DNA from 3 places in the Streptomyces sp. NPDC093225 genome. Region 1 is predicted to be linked to each of the others. Evidence: riboswitches for the same ligand, from Rfam matches in the RefSeq annotation. Region 1 holds a riboswitch; each other region holds the start of a gene.

What was found. A riboswitch is a leader RNA that binds a small molecule or an ion and turns the genes downstream of it on or off. The one in region 1 is predicted to bind thiamine pyrophosphate.
Region 2: another riboswitch for thiamine pyrophosphate. It lies ahead of thiC (phosphomethylpyrimidine synthase ThiC); the one in region 1 lies ahead of thiO (glycine oxidase ThiO).
Region 3: another riboswitch for thiamine pyrophosphate. It lies ahead of ACIQCH_RS22025 (thiamine ABC transporter substrate binding subunit); the one in region 1 lies ahead of thiO (glycine oxidase ThiO).

Annotation. Positions count from the first base shown of each region.
Region 1 covers NZ_JBIVNX010000009.1:31,107-35,340, forward strand. Annotated here, with positions in the region: gene ACIQCH_RS10945 (thiazole synthase) at 1-61, opposite strand, end outside; gene thiS (sulfur carrier protein ThiS) at 67-267, opposite strand; gene thiO (glycine oxidase ThiO) at 264-1,553, opposite strand; TPP riboswitch at 1,551-1,663, opposite strand; gene ACIQCH_RS10960 (NAD(P)/FAD-dependent oxidoreductase) at 2,252-3,532, shown strand; gene ACIQCH_RS10965 (Rv2175c family DNA-binding protein) at 3,737-4,102, shown strand; gene thiE (thiamine phosphate synthase) at 4,207-4,234, shown strand, end outside.
Region 2 covers NZ_JBIVNX010000003.1:201,644-205,877, reverse strand. Annotated here, with positions in the region: gene ACIQCH_RS04990 (SsgA family sporulation/cell division regulator) at 1-160, shown strand, start outside; gene ACIQCH_RS04985 (YibE/F family protein) at 268-1,707, opposite strand; TPP riboswitch at 1,781-1,936, shown strand; gene thiC (phosphomethylpyrimidine synthase ThiC) at 1,930-3,720, shown strand; gene ACIQCH_RS04975 (recombinase family protein) at 3,839-4,234, opposite strand, start outside.
Region 3 covers NZ_JBIVNX010000024.1:31,512-35,745, forward strand. Annotated here, with positions in the region: gene ACIQCH_RS22015 (phosphatidate cytidylyltransferase) at 1-985, shown strand, start outside; gene rlmN (23S rRNA (adenine(2503)-C(2))-methyltransferase RlmN) at 1,060-2,172, shown strand; TPP riboswitch at 2,193-2,302, shown strand; gene ACIQCH_RS22025 (thiamine ABC transporter substrate binding subunit) at 2,380-3,486, shown strand; gene ACIQCH_RS22030 (ABC transporter permease) at 3,579-4,234, shown strand, end outside.

The DNA of each region.
Region 1 (4,234 bases):
GCGGAACGGAAGGGCCCGAGGATCCGGCGGCGGCGGAGAACCCGGAAGGATCGAAGGACATCGCGCTCACCCTCCCTGCACCGCGGTCAGCACCTCGACACGGTCGCCCTCGCCGAGCGCGGTCGCCGGCCACTGCCCCCGCGGCACGACGGTTTCGTTGACGGCGGCGGCCACCCCGGAGTGCGCCGAGGTCAGGGTGGCGACCAGGACGTCCAGCGTGGTCCCCGCCGCGACCTCGCGCGGCTCGCCGTTGACGGACACGGTCATGCGAAGGACTCCTGACGTGCGGTGGGTGCGGCGCTCGGCGCCACGGGTGCTTCGGGCCCGGCCGACCGGGCCGGACCGGCGGCCGGCGGAACCGCCGACGCGGCCGTACCGGGGCCGGCGAACCGGCGCGGACTGAACGGCCGGGCCGCCTCCGGCAGTTCGCCGGTGGTCAGCAGCTCCGCCATCACGTCACCGGTGACCGGCGTCAGCAGGACGCCGTTGCGGTAGTGCCCCGTGGCCAGGTGCAGCCCGGGCAGCGCGGTGGGCCCCAGCAGCGGGGCGTTGTCGGGGGAGCCCGGGCGCAGTCCCGCCCGGGTCTCGATCAGGGGGAGTTCGGTCAGGCCGGGCACCAGCTCGTGGGCGTCCCGCAGGAGTTCGTACACCCCGCCCGCGGTGACGGTCGTGTCCCAGCCGAGCTCCTCGGTGGTGGCGCCGATGACCAGCTCGCCGTTCTCGCGCGGGACGAGGTAGACGTGGCTGCCGCGGACGACCGCCCGTACGGTCCGGGTCAGGAAGGGCGCGTACGCCGGCGGCACGCGCAGCCGCAGCACCTGCCCCTTCACCGGCCGGACCGGCGGCACGACCTCCGGGGGCAGCCCGGCCAGTCGGCCGCTGAGACTGCCGGCCGCCAGGACCACCTGGCCGGCCGTGACGTCCGTACCGTCGTCGAGCAGCGCGCCGGCGGCCCGGTCGCCGGTGACGGTGAGCCGCTCGGCCGTCGTGCGGTGGAAGACCACCCCGGCCCGGTCGCAGGCGGCGACGAGGGCGGCCGCCAGCCGGCGCGGGTCGACCTGGTGGTCGCCGTCCACGCGCAGGCCGCCGCGGACACCGGGGGCCAGCATCGGCTCCAGGCGGCGGCACTCGCGCCCGGTGAGCCACTCGGACTCCAGGCCGCAGCGCCGCTGCAGGGCGTGGAGTTCGCGCAGGTGGGCGCGGTCGTCGGCGTCGAGCGCGACGGCGAGGGTGCCGCAGGCCCGGAAGCCGATGTCCATGCCACCGCTGTCCTCGGCCAGTTCGGCCGCGAAGTCCGGGTAGCGGCGGGCGGAGGCGAGGTTGAGCCCCAGCAGGGTCTCCTCGCCGTAGTGCAGTTCGGTGACGGCGGCCAACATGCCGGCCGCGACCTGGGCCGCCCCGCCACCGGGCGAGGGGTCGACGAGTGCGGTGCGCAGGCCGCGCCGGGCGGCCCGCCAGGCGGTGACGAGCCCGATGATCCCGCCGCCGATGACGAGGACGTCGACCCCCGCCCCGGCCGAGTCCGTCGTGTCAGCGCGCGTGGGTGCGTGCATGGGCTTCCAGCCCCTCCCTTCGCCGGCATGACCCGGATCAGGTTCGGACGGTCGGAGGCCGGCCAGCCTCCCTCTCAGCCCGGTGCGCCCGGGCTCCCGCGATAGGTACGGCCGTCAGACTAACCCCCGCCCAGGAGGACGGGTAAGGCCGCCCGGTCGCGCGGCCGCCCCCGGTGCGCCCCCCGTTACCCCGATGCGGGAGCCGTCCCGGACCCCGCACACCCGGGGTAACCGACCCAGAGAGTGCCGCCCCGTGGTGTGTGGGGAAGGCGCTTGACAGGGGGGCAGGCTGGACCGGAGGCAGGCCCGGGCCTGGGGTGGCCGCAGGCCAGGGCCGAAGGCCCCGAAGCCCCAGGGGTGGGCCTGCCGCAGGGCCTGCAGGCCACCCCCGTCAAGCGCCGAGGGGACCCACACACCACGGGGCGGCCCCATGCAGGCGCGCCGAACCCAGGCCTCCACCCACCCGCCTCACCACCCACCCGCCTCACCCACGCACAACTCACTCACCCACCCACCCCGGCACCAGAGGATCCTCCAGCCCGGCCGCAGAGCACCCGCACCAAAACCGGAGGATCGACCGAACCCGGCCGGACAGGCACCGGACGGGCGCCGGACACGCACCGGATCTGCGCCGGACCAGGTCGGGAAGCCCCCATAGCAGGGTTACTGACGAACAGTCAGGTGGTTAGGGTGGAGGTGTGAGCGATCAGAGCAACCAGACGCGGGAGACGACGTACGGCGTCGTCATCGTCGGAGCGGGCATGGCCGGAGTGCAGACGGCGGTCGCCCTGCGCGAGCAGGGCTGGACCGCCCCGGTCACCCTCCTCGGCGCGGAGCCCCACCAGCCCTACGACCGCCCCCCGCTCTCCAAGGCCGTCCTCCTCGGCAAGGCCGAGGACTCCGCCTTCGAGATCGACTTCGAGGCCCTGCGCATCGACCTGCGCCTCGGCGTGGCCGTCACCGGTCTGCGCGCCGGCGACCGCGAGGTCGACACCGAGGCGGGCCCGGTCCCGTACGACGTCCTGGTCGTCGCCACCGGTGCCGAGCCGGTCACCCTGCCCGGCAGCGCCGGCGTCCCCGGCGTCCACCTGCTGCGCACCCTCGACGACGCCGCCCGCCTGAAGCCCGTGCTCGCCGAGCAGCACGACATCGTCGTGGTCGGGGCGGGCTGGATCGGGGCCGAGTTCGCCACCGCCGCCCGCGAGGCCGGCTGCGCCGTCACCGTCGTCGAGGCCGCCGACCGCCCGCTGGCCGGTGCGCTGCCGGCCGAGGTGGCCGCCCCGATGGCCGCCTGGTACGAGCAGATCGGCGTCCGGCTGCTCACCGGCTCCCGCGTCGAGAAGATCGAGCCCGCCGAGCCCGCCCGCCCGGGGGAGCCCCGTGCTGCCGGCGGCCCCGGCGCGGTCCTGCTCGCCGACGGCACCCGGCTGCCCGCCGGCGCGGTCGTCGTCGGCATCGGCGCCCGGCCCGCCACCGCCTGGCTGGCCGGCTCCGGTGTCGAACTCGGCCCGGACGGCTCCGTCACCACCGACGCCCGCCTGGCCACCTCGGTGCCCGGGGTGTTCGCGGTGGGGGACTGCGCCTCGTTCCCCTCGGCCCGCTACGGCGAGCGGCTGCTCGTCCACCACTGGGACAACGCCCTGCAGGGTCCCCGGACGCTGGCCGCGAACGTCCTCGCCGGCCCGGGTGGGGACGGGCCCGTCTACGACCCGGTGCCGTACTTCTGGTCGGAGCAGTTCGGGCGCTTCGTCCAGTACGCCGGCCACCACTCCGACAGCGACACACTGGTGTGGCGCGGCGATCCGGCCGAGGACGCGTGGGCGGTCGTGTGGCTGCGCGGCGACGTACCGGCCGCCGTGCTCTCCGTCGGACGGCCGCGGGACCTGGCCCAGGGGCGCAAGCTCATCGAGGCCGGCACCCGACTGGATCCGGCCAAGGTCGCGGACCCCGCCGTCGCGCTGAAGTCCGCCGCGGTCTGACGGCACCCGACGCCCGCACCCCACCCGACCCGACACCCACACCCCACCCGTCACCCGTCACGCGGCACCCGGCATCCCACCCCGAGATCCCGGGTGCCGGGTCCGTCGCCCGTCACCCGCATCCGTCACCCCGTACCCCTCGCCCAAGCCCCCGTCCGGACGGCCCGGGTACCGACTGTCGGTCCGGGATGGCAGGCTTGTCCCGTGACCGAGATTGACACGAAGATCGATGCTCTCGTCCCCGAGTGGCTCTACCTCCCCGACATCGCCGAAATGCTGGACGTGGAGGTGACCCGGGTCCGCCAGCTCGTCAAGGACGGTCAGCTGATCGCCGTCCGCCGCGGCGAGAACCGCGCCCTCCAGGTGCCGGCCGCCTTCATCGACGGCGACAAGGTGGTGAAGGGCCTCGCCGGCACCCTCACCCTGCTGCGGGACGACGGCTTCACCGACGAGGAGATGCTCGAGTGGCTCTTCACGCCGGACGAGACCCTGCCGGGCACCCCGGCGCAGGCCCTGAGCGAGAATCGCGGCACGGAGGTCAAGCGCCGCGCCCAGGCGCTCGCCGTCTGACCTGCCGACCAGCCGACCAGCTGACCAGCTGAACACCTGATCCGCCACGCGGTGCGCAGGACCCGTCCGGGCCCTGCGCACCGCTCACCACGGGGGGTACCTCCATGCCTGTCGACGCCCGCGCAGCCCTCG
Region 2 (4,234 bases), on a different contig from region 1:
GAGCGCCGCTCCCCTGGTGGCGTTCCTCGACCGGACCGACCGGCTGGTGCCGCTCGGTCAGGAGCGCAACCTCGGCGACTTCGAGGAGAACCTCGACGAGGCCCTCGGCCGGATCCTCGCCGAGGCGCAGACCCAGCAGAACCAGCGGAACGCGGGCTGACCCGAGCCCCGCCGCCGCGCGGCCCGCGGAGAACTCCGAGCCTCCGTGCGCCCGCGCCGCTCGTCCCGCGGACGCGCCCGCCGGCCCTGACGGCCGGCCGCCGCCCGCTAGCGCTTGCGCCGGCGTCCCCGCCCGCCGCGCCCCGGCCTCCCGGCCGGCGCGGCGGCCGGGGATCCCGGCCGGTCGGCGGAGACCACCAGCGCGGCCAGTGCCGTGGTCACCGGCACCGAGGCGACCAGTCCGATCGAGCCGACCAGGGTGCGGACGATCTCCTCGGCGACCAGTTCGCTGTTGGCCACCGCTCCCATGCTGCTCTGCGCCACCGAGAACAGCAGGAGCAGCGGGAGGGCCGCACCCGCGTACGCCAGCACGAGGGTGTTGACCACCGAGGCGATGTGGTCCCGGCCGATCCGGATGGCGGCCCGGTACAGCGCCCGCGGCCCCATCCGCGGGTCGGCCTGGTGCAGTTCCCACACGGCCGAGGTCTGGGTGACCGTCACGTCGTCGAGCACGCCCAGGGATCCGATGAGCACGCCGGCCAGCAGTAGGCCGCTCATGTCGATGTCCGGGTACAGGCCGTGGATCAGGCCGGTGTTGTCGTCCGTGTTGCCGCTCAGGAACGCCCAGTCGATGAACACCGAGCCGAGCAGCCCGATCAGCAGCAGCGAGACCAGCGTGCCGAGCACCGCCACGGAGGTGCGGGCGGTCAGCCCGTGGCACATGTACAACGCGATCAGCATGATCGCGCTCGCCCCGACCACCGCGACGACCAGCGGGTTCGAACCCTGCAGGATGGCGGGCAGGATGAACAGCGTCAGCACGCCGAAGCTCACCACCAGCGCGACGAGGGCGGTGACGCCCCGCATCCGCCCGACCAGCACCACGGCCGCCGCGAAGATGCCCGCCAACAGGGCGAGCGGCAGCTTCCGGTTCACGTCGACCACCGAGTACTGCAGGTCGCGGGGGGCGTCCGGGGCGTACGCGACGACGACCTCCTGACCGTCCTCCAACTGGCGCGGTGCGCCGGGCTGGACGACCTCCACGAACTTCCGGCCCTTGTCGGGGCCGGTCCGCACCTCCACCGTCGCCTTCGCGCACTGCCCCGTCCGCGACCGCGCCGCACCGCTGCCCGGCCGGCCGGCGGTGTCCCCGCCCACCGGGACCTGGGCGGCGTTGACCTCCTTGCAGTCCACCCGCTGGAACGCGACCACCCGGCCCTGCTGCGTCTGCCGGTCGAAGCCGACGCCGGTGCGCTCGTGGGCGGGGGTGCCGCCCGGCCACAGGACGACCAGCCCGGCGACCACCGCCACGGCGAACGGGATCAGCACGGCGGCGATCACCTTGCGCAGGTGCAGCGAGCCCGGGGCGGCCGGGCCGTGCCCGTGTGCATGCCCGTGCCCGTGCCCGTGCGCATGCTCGTGGTCGCGCCCGGACGCCTGCCCGTGACCGTCGTCCCCATGGGTGCGGCCGGGGCCGGGGACGTACCCGTGGCCGCCGTGGGGGGCGGCACGGTCGTGCTCTGCGGGGTGCTGGGGCGAGGTCGTCACCGGCAGATCATCGCAAGAGATGGAGGGGGCCCACTGTTCAGCGCGCCACGGATGACGCTAGCGTGGGGGCACCTTTGCACAACGCGGGAGCTCGGAGCACCGGGCTGAGAGGGCGCTGATCACCGTACGCGCGTCGATGTGGACGCACGACACGTACGGGAGGAGGCTGCGCCGACCGCCGAACCTGTTACCGGGTAATGCCGGCGTAGGGAGATAGGTCTCATGACCATTCAGGATGCACGCACGCCTGCCACCAGCCAGGACGGCGGGAGCGAGCGCCAGCCGGGCTGGCACAAGGGTTACGTCGCGGGCTCCCGCCCCGACCTCCGTGTGCCCGTCCGCCAGGTCCACCTCACCAACGGCAAGGACGTCACGCTCTACGACACGTCCGGTCCGTACACCGACCCCACCATCGACACCGACGTCCGCCGCGGCCTGGCCCCGCTCCGCGAGAACTGGATCATCGGCCGCGGCGACACCGAGGAGTACGCGGGCCGCCCCGTGCGCCCCGAGGACGACGGCATCAAGCACACCTCGCCGCGCGGTGGCCTCAAGAACCTCGACGCCGTCTTCCCCGGCCGCCCGCGGCTGCCGCGCCGCGGGCGTGACGGCCAGGCCGTCACGCAGCTCGCGTACGCCCGCCGCGGCGAGATCACCCCGGAGATGGAGTACGTCGCGATCCGCGAGAACGTCTCCCCCGAGGTGGTGCGCGAGGAGATCGCCGCGGGCCGCGCGGTACTCCCGGCGAACGTCAACCACCCGGAGATCGAGCCGATGATCATCGGCAAGAAGTTCCTGGTGAAGGTGAACGCCAACATCGGCAACTCCGCCGTCACCTCCTCCATCGAGGAGGAGGTGGAGAAGATGACGTGGGCTACCCGCTGGGGCGCCGACACCGTCATGGACCTCTCCACCGGCCGCAACATCCACACCACCCGCGAGTGGGTGCTGCGCAACTCCCCCGTCCCGATCGGCACGGTGCCCCTGTACCAGGCCCTGGAGAAGGTCGACGGCAGGGCCGAGGACCTGACCTGGGAGATCTACAAGGACACCGTCATCGAGCAGGCCGAGCAGGGCGTCGACTACATGACGGTGCACGCCGGCGTGCTGCTCCGGTACGTGCCGCTCACCGCCCGCCGCAAGACCGGCATCGTCTCGCGCGGCGGCTCGATCATGGCGGCCTGGTGCCTGGCGCACCACGAGGAGAACTTCCTCTACACGAACTTCGAGGAGCTCTGCGAGATCCTCGCCGCGTACGACGTCACGTACTCGCTGGGCGACGGCCTGCGGCCGGGCTCCATCGCGGACGCCAACGACGACGCGCAGTTCGCCGAGCTGCGGACCCTGGGCGAGCTGAACACCATCGCCAAGCGGCACAACGTGCAGACCATGATCGAGGGCCCGGGCCACGTCCCGATGCACAAGATCAAGGAGAACATCGACCTCCAGCAGGAGATCTGCGAGGAGGCGCCGTTCTACACGCTCGGCCCGCTGACCACGGACGTCGCCCCGGCGTACGACCACATCACCTCGGGCATCGGCGCCGCCATGATCGCCTGGTGGGGCACGGCGATGCTCTGCTACGTGACGCCCAAGGAGCACCTGGGCCTGCCCAACCGCGACGACGTCAAGACCGGCGTCATCACGTACAAGATCGCGGCGCACGCGGCGGACCTGGCCAAGGGCCACCCGGGGGCGCAGGAGTGGGACGACGCGCTGTCGGACGCGCGCTTCGAGTTCCGCTGGGAGGACCAGTTCAACCTGGCCCTGGACCCCGACACGGCGCGCGAGTTCCACGACGAGACGCTGCCCGCCGAGCCGGCCAAGACCGCGCACTTCTGCTCCATGTGCGGTCCGAAGTTCTGCTCGATGAAGATCAGCAGAAGCATCACTGAGCAGTTCGGCGGCGACGAGCCTGCCGCGTCGGATGACGAGATCGCCGACGGCATGCTCAAGAAGTCGGCGGAGTTCGCCGCCTCCGGTGGCCGGATCTATCTGCCGCTGGCCGACTGACCCCGTACCGGGAACAACGGGAGGGGCCCGCGACCCGTGGGGGGAGTTGCGGGTCCCTCCCGTTCCCCCATTCGCCGAAGTTCGGCTTCAGCGAATGGGGGAGATCCGGTCGTAGGACTTATTCGGCGGAGCTAGTCCATACCGGCGTGAGGAGTTCCACGTCGAACTTCGCCCGACCGGTCTTGCCGCCGGGCTTTGCGATGACCGTGGTCAGGGTCTTCTTGACGAGCGCCCGCTTCTGGGTGAGCGTGCGGGACTCCCACGCCGTGGCCACGTCGTCCGTCGCCTCCTCGGCAGCGGCCTTCAGGGCCAGGTGCTTGGCCTGCTCCGCTCGCAGCTCCTTGACCCGGACGTCCAGGCCCGGGAGGTTGCGGTAGAAGATGTCGTCCTCGACCTCGCCGGCCTGCCAGCGGCGCTCCAGTTCGCGGCGGCGCTTCAGGGCTTGCTCCAGTTCATCAGCGCGGCCCCACTCCGGTATGTCCTTCGCGGCTGCGGCGGCCTGGCGTTCCAGCTT
Region 3 (4,234 bases), on a different contig from region 1:
GCCCGACGCCGCCGGATCAGACTTCGATGACCGGGAAGCACGCGAGAGGGGGGCCGCTCCGGGAAGCGGCCCCCTGTTCCGCGACGAGACGCCGCCGCAGGAGCCCATGCCCAGCCCCCCGCCTCCGCCGTCGCAGGCACCGCAGGACACCCCCCAGCCCCCGCAGAAGAAGCGGGCCGGGCGGGACCTGCGCGCCGCCATAGGGGTCGGCGTCGGCCTCGGCGCCGTGATCGTCGCCTCGCTGTTCATCGTCAAGGCCGTCTTCGTCGGGGTCATCGCCGTCGCCGTGGTCGTCGGCCTGTGGGAGCTCACCTCCCGCCTCGAAGAGCGCAAGGCCATCAAAGCCCCGCTGGTGCCGCTCGCGGTCGGTGGGGCGGCGATGGTCGTCGCCGGGTACGTGCGCGGCGCCGAGGGCGCCTGGGTCGCGATGGCCCTCACCGCCCTCGCGGTGCTCGTGTGGCGGATGACGGAGCCTCCGGAGGGATACCTCAAGGACGTCACGGCGGGCGTGTTCGCCGCGTTCTACGTGCCCTTCCTCGCCACGTTCGTGGCGCTGCTGCTGACCGCCGACGACGGCCCGCAGCGGGTGATCACCTTCCTGCTGCTCACCGTGGTGAGCGACACGGGTGCGTACGCGGTCGGCTGGCGGTTCGGCAAGCACAAGCTGGCCCCCCGCATCAGCCCCGGCAAGACCCGCGAGGGCCTGGCCGGTGCGGTGGCCTTCGCGATGGCCGCGGGCGCGCTGTGCATGCAGTACCTGATCGACGGCGGCAGCTGGTGGCAGGGCCTGGTCCTGGGCCTCGCGGTCGCGGTCAGCGCCACCCTCGGCGACCTGGGCGAGTCCATGATCAAGCGGGACCTGGGCATCAAGGACATGGGCACGCTGCTGCCGGGCCACGGCGGCATCATGGACCGGCTGGACTCGCTGCTGCCGACCGCGCCGGTCGTGTGGCTGCTGCTGGCTCTGTTCGTCGGCACGGGCTGAAGCCCGGGGCCGGTTACTCTGGAAAGGCGCGCCGCTCGTGCGGCGCGCCTTTCGTCGTACGAGGAGTACCTGCCATGGCCCGCCCCGCTCCCGGAGAGCTCACCTTCGTCGCGCCCAAGGGAGCGAAGAAGCCGCCCCGGCACCTGGCCGACATGTCGCCGGCCGAGCGGAAGGAGGCGGTCGCCGCGATCGGCGAGAAGCCGTTCCGCGCCAAGCAGCTCTCCCAGCACTACTTCGCCCGCTACGCGCACGACCCGGCCGAGTGGACCGACATCCCGGCCGGCTCGCGCGAGAAGCTGCGCGAGGCCCTGCTGCCCGACCTGATGTCGGTCGTCCGGCACATCTCCTGCGACGACGACACCACCCGCAAGACCCTATGGCGCCTGCACGACGGCACGCTCGTCGAGTCCGTCCTCATGCGCTACCCCGACCGGGTCACGATGTGCATCTCGTCCCAGGCGGGCTGCGGCATGAACTGCCCGTTCTGCGCCACCGGCCAGGCGGGCCTGGACCGCAACCTGTCCACCGCCGAGATCGTCCACCAGATCGTCGACGGCATGCGCGCCCTGCGCGACGGCGAGGTCCCCGGTGGCCCGGCCCGGCTGTCGAACATCGTCTTCATGGGCATGGGCGAGCCGCTGGCGAACTACAACCGCGTCGTCGGCGCCATCCGCCGGCTGACCGACCCCGAGCCCGACGGCCTGGGCCTGTCCCAGCGCGGCATCACCGTCTCCACCGTCGGCCTCGTCCCGGCGATGCTCCGGTTCGCCGACGAGGGCTTCAAGTGCCGGCTCGCCGTCTCGCTGCACGCCCCCGACGACGAGCTGCGCGACACCCTCGTGCCCGTGAACACCCGCTGGAAGGTCCGCGAGGTCCTCGACGCGGCCTGGACGTACGCCGAGAAGTCCGGCCGCCGCGTCTCCATCGAGTACGCCCTGATCCGCGACATCAACGACCAGGCCTGGCGGGGCGACCTCCTCGGCCGCCTCCTCAAGGGCAAGCGGGTGCACGTCAACCTCATCCCGCTCAACCCGACCCCGGGTTCCAAGTGGACCGCCTCCCGCCCCGAGGACGAGCGGGCCTTCGTCGAGGCGATCGCCGCCCACGGCGTGCCGGTCACGGTGCGCGACACCCGTGGCCAGGAGATCGACGGAGCGTGCGGACAGCTCGCCGCGAGCGAGCGGTAGTCTGACTCCCGTACATCTGCATATTCCGACAGGGGAGCGCCACAGCGCTGAGAGTGCGGCACCGTCACGCCGCAGACCCTCTGAACCTCGCCCGGGTCATTCCGGGTAGGGAGTTCGGTCACCACTCGAGCTGTTGCGCCCTGCTCCGGCGTCCGCTCCACGAGCGCCGGGGCAGGGCCGCGTCTTCTCCTGGTCACTCCAGGAGGAATGTTTCACGTGAACACCAAGAAGATGGCGGGCGCCGCGCTCGTCGCGGCCCTCGGCTTGTCCACGCTGGCCGCCTGTGGCGGTGGCGACGGCAAGGACGAGGGCGGCTCGGCCAGCTCCGGACCGCAGTCCAAGACCGTCACGGTCGTCTCCCACGACTCCTTCACCTACACCCCCGCGGTGCTGAAGGAGTTCGAGAAGCAGTCCGGCTACACCGTCAAGGTCCTCAAGAGCGGCGACGCGGGCGCGGCCCTCAACCAGGAGATCCTGACCAAGGGCTCGCCGCGCGGCGACGTGTTCTTCGGCGTCGACAACACGCTGCTCTCGCGCGCCCTCGACAACGGCCTGTTCACCCCGTACGAGGCCAAGGGCCTGGCCGGCGTCCCCGAGCAGTACCAGCTCGACAAGGAGCACCGGGTCACCCCGATCGACTCCGGCGACATCTGCGTCAACTACGACAAGAAGTACTTCGCCGACAAGAAGATCGCCCCGCCGCAGAGCCTCGACGACCTGGTCAAGCCGGAGTACAAGAACCTGCTGGTCACCGAGAACGCGGCCACCTCCTCCCCGGGCCTGGGCTTCCTGCTCGCCTCCGTCGGCAAGTACGGCGACGAGGGCTGGAAGGACTACTGGAGCAAGCTCAAGGCCAACGGCGTCGAGGTCGTCGACGGCTGGGAGCAGGCCTACAACGAGCGCTTCTCCGGCTCCGCCGGGGGCAAGAAGGCCAAGGGCGACCGGCCGCTGGTCGTCTCGTACGCCTCCTCCCCGCCGGCCGAGGTGCTGTTCTCGGAGCCGCAGCCGGCCGTGGCGCCCACCGGTGTCGCCACCGGCACCTGCTTCCGCCAGGTCGAGTTCGCGGGCCTGCTCAAGGGCGCGAAGAACGAGGCGGGCGGCAAGGCGCTGCTGGACTTCCTGATCAGCAAGAAGTTCCAGGAGGACATGCCGCTCCAGATGTTCGTCAACCCCGTCGTCAAGGACGCGAAGCTGCCGGAGGTCTTCACGAAGCACGGGGTGGTGATCGACAAGCCGTGGACCGTCGCCCCGGACCAGATCGCCAAGAACCGTGAGCAGTGGGTCCGGGCATGGTCCTCGCTCGTCCTGAAGTAGGACCCGGAGCAGGCACGGGAACGGTCCCGGGCACGGACCGGAGGGAGCGCGTGCGCCCCTCCGGCCGTGCCGCCGCCGTGCGGCTCGGCCTCATGGCCGTGCCGCTGGCGTTCTTCGGCCTCTTCTTCGCCTACCCCGTGGCGGCGATCGTCGGCCGCGGGATCAAGACCGACGACGGCTGGCAGTTCGGCCGGATCGGCGAGGTGATCACCCGGCCCGACATCGTCGACGTGCTGTGGTTCACCACCTGGCAGGCGCTCGCGTCCACGGCGCTCACGCTGCTGCTCGCGCTCCCCGGCGCGTACGTGTTCGCGCGCTTCGACTTCCCCGGCAAGCAGGTGCTGCGCGCCGTGGTGACCGTCCCGTTCGTCCTGCCGACGGTGGTCGTCGGCTCCGCCTTCCTGGCGCTGGTGGGTCGGGGCGGGCTGTTGGACGAGCTGTGGGGCGTACGACTGGACACGACCGTGTGGGCGATCCTGCTCGCCCACGTCTTCTTCAATTACGCCGTGGTCGTCCGTACCGTCGGCGGCCTGTGGGCGCAACTGGACCCGCGTCAGGAGGAGGCCGCCCGGGTGCTCGGCGCCGGCCGGTTCGCCGCCTGGCGGCGGGTGACGCTGCCCGCGCTGGCACCGGCCGTGGCGGCCGCCGCGCTGATGGTCTTCCTCTTCACCTTCACCTCCTTCGGCGTCGTGCAGATCCTCGGCGGTCCGGCGTACGCCACCCTCGAGGTCGAGGTCTACCGGCAGAC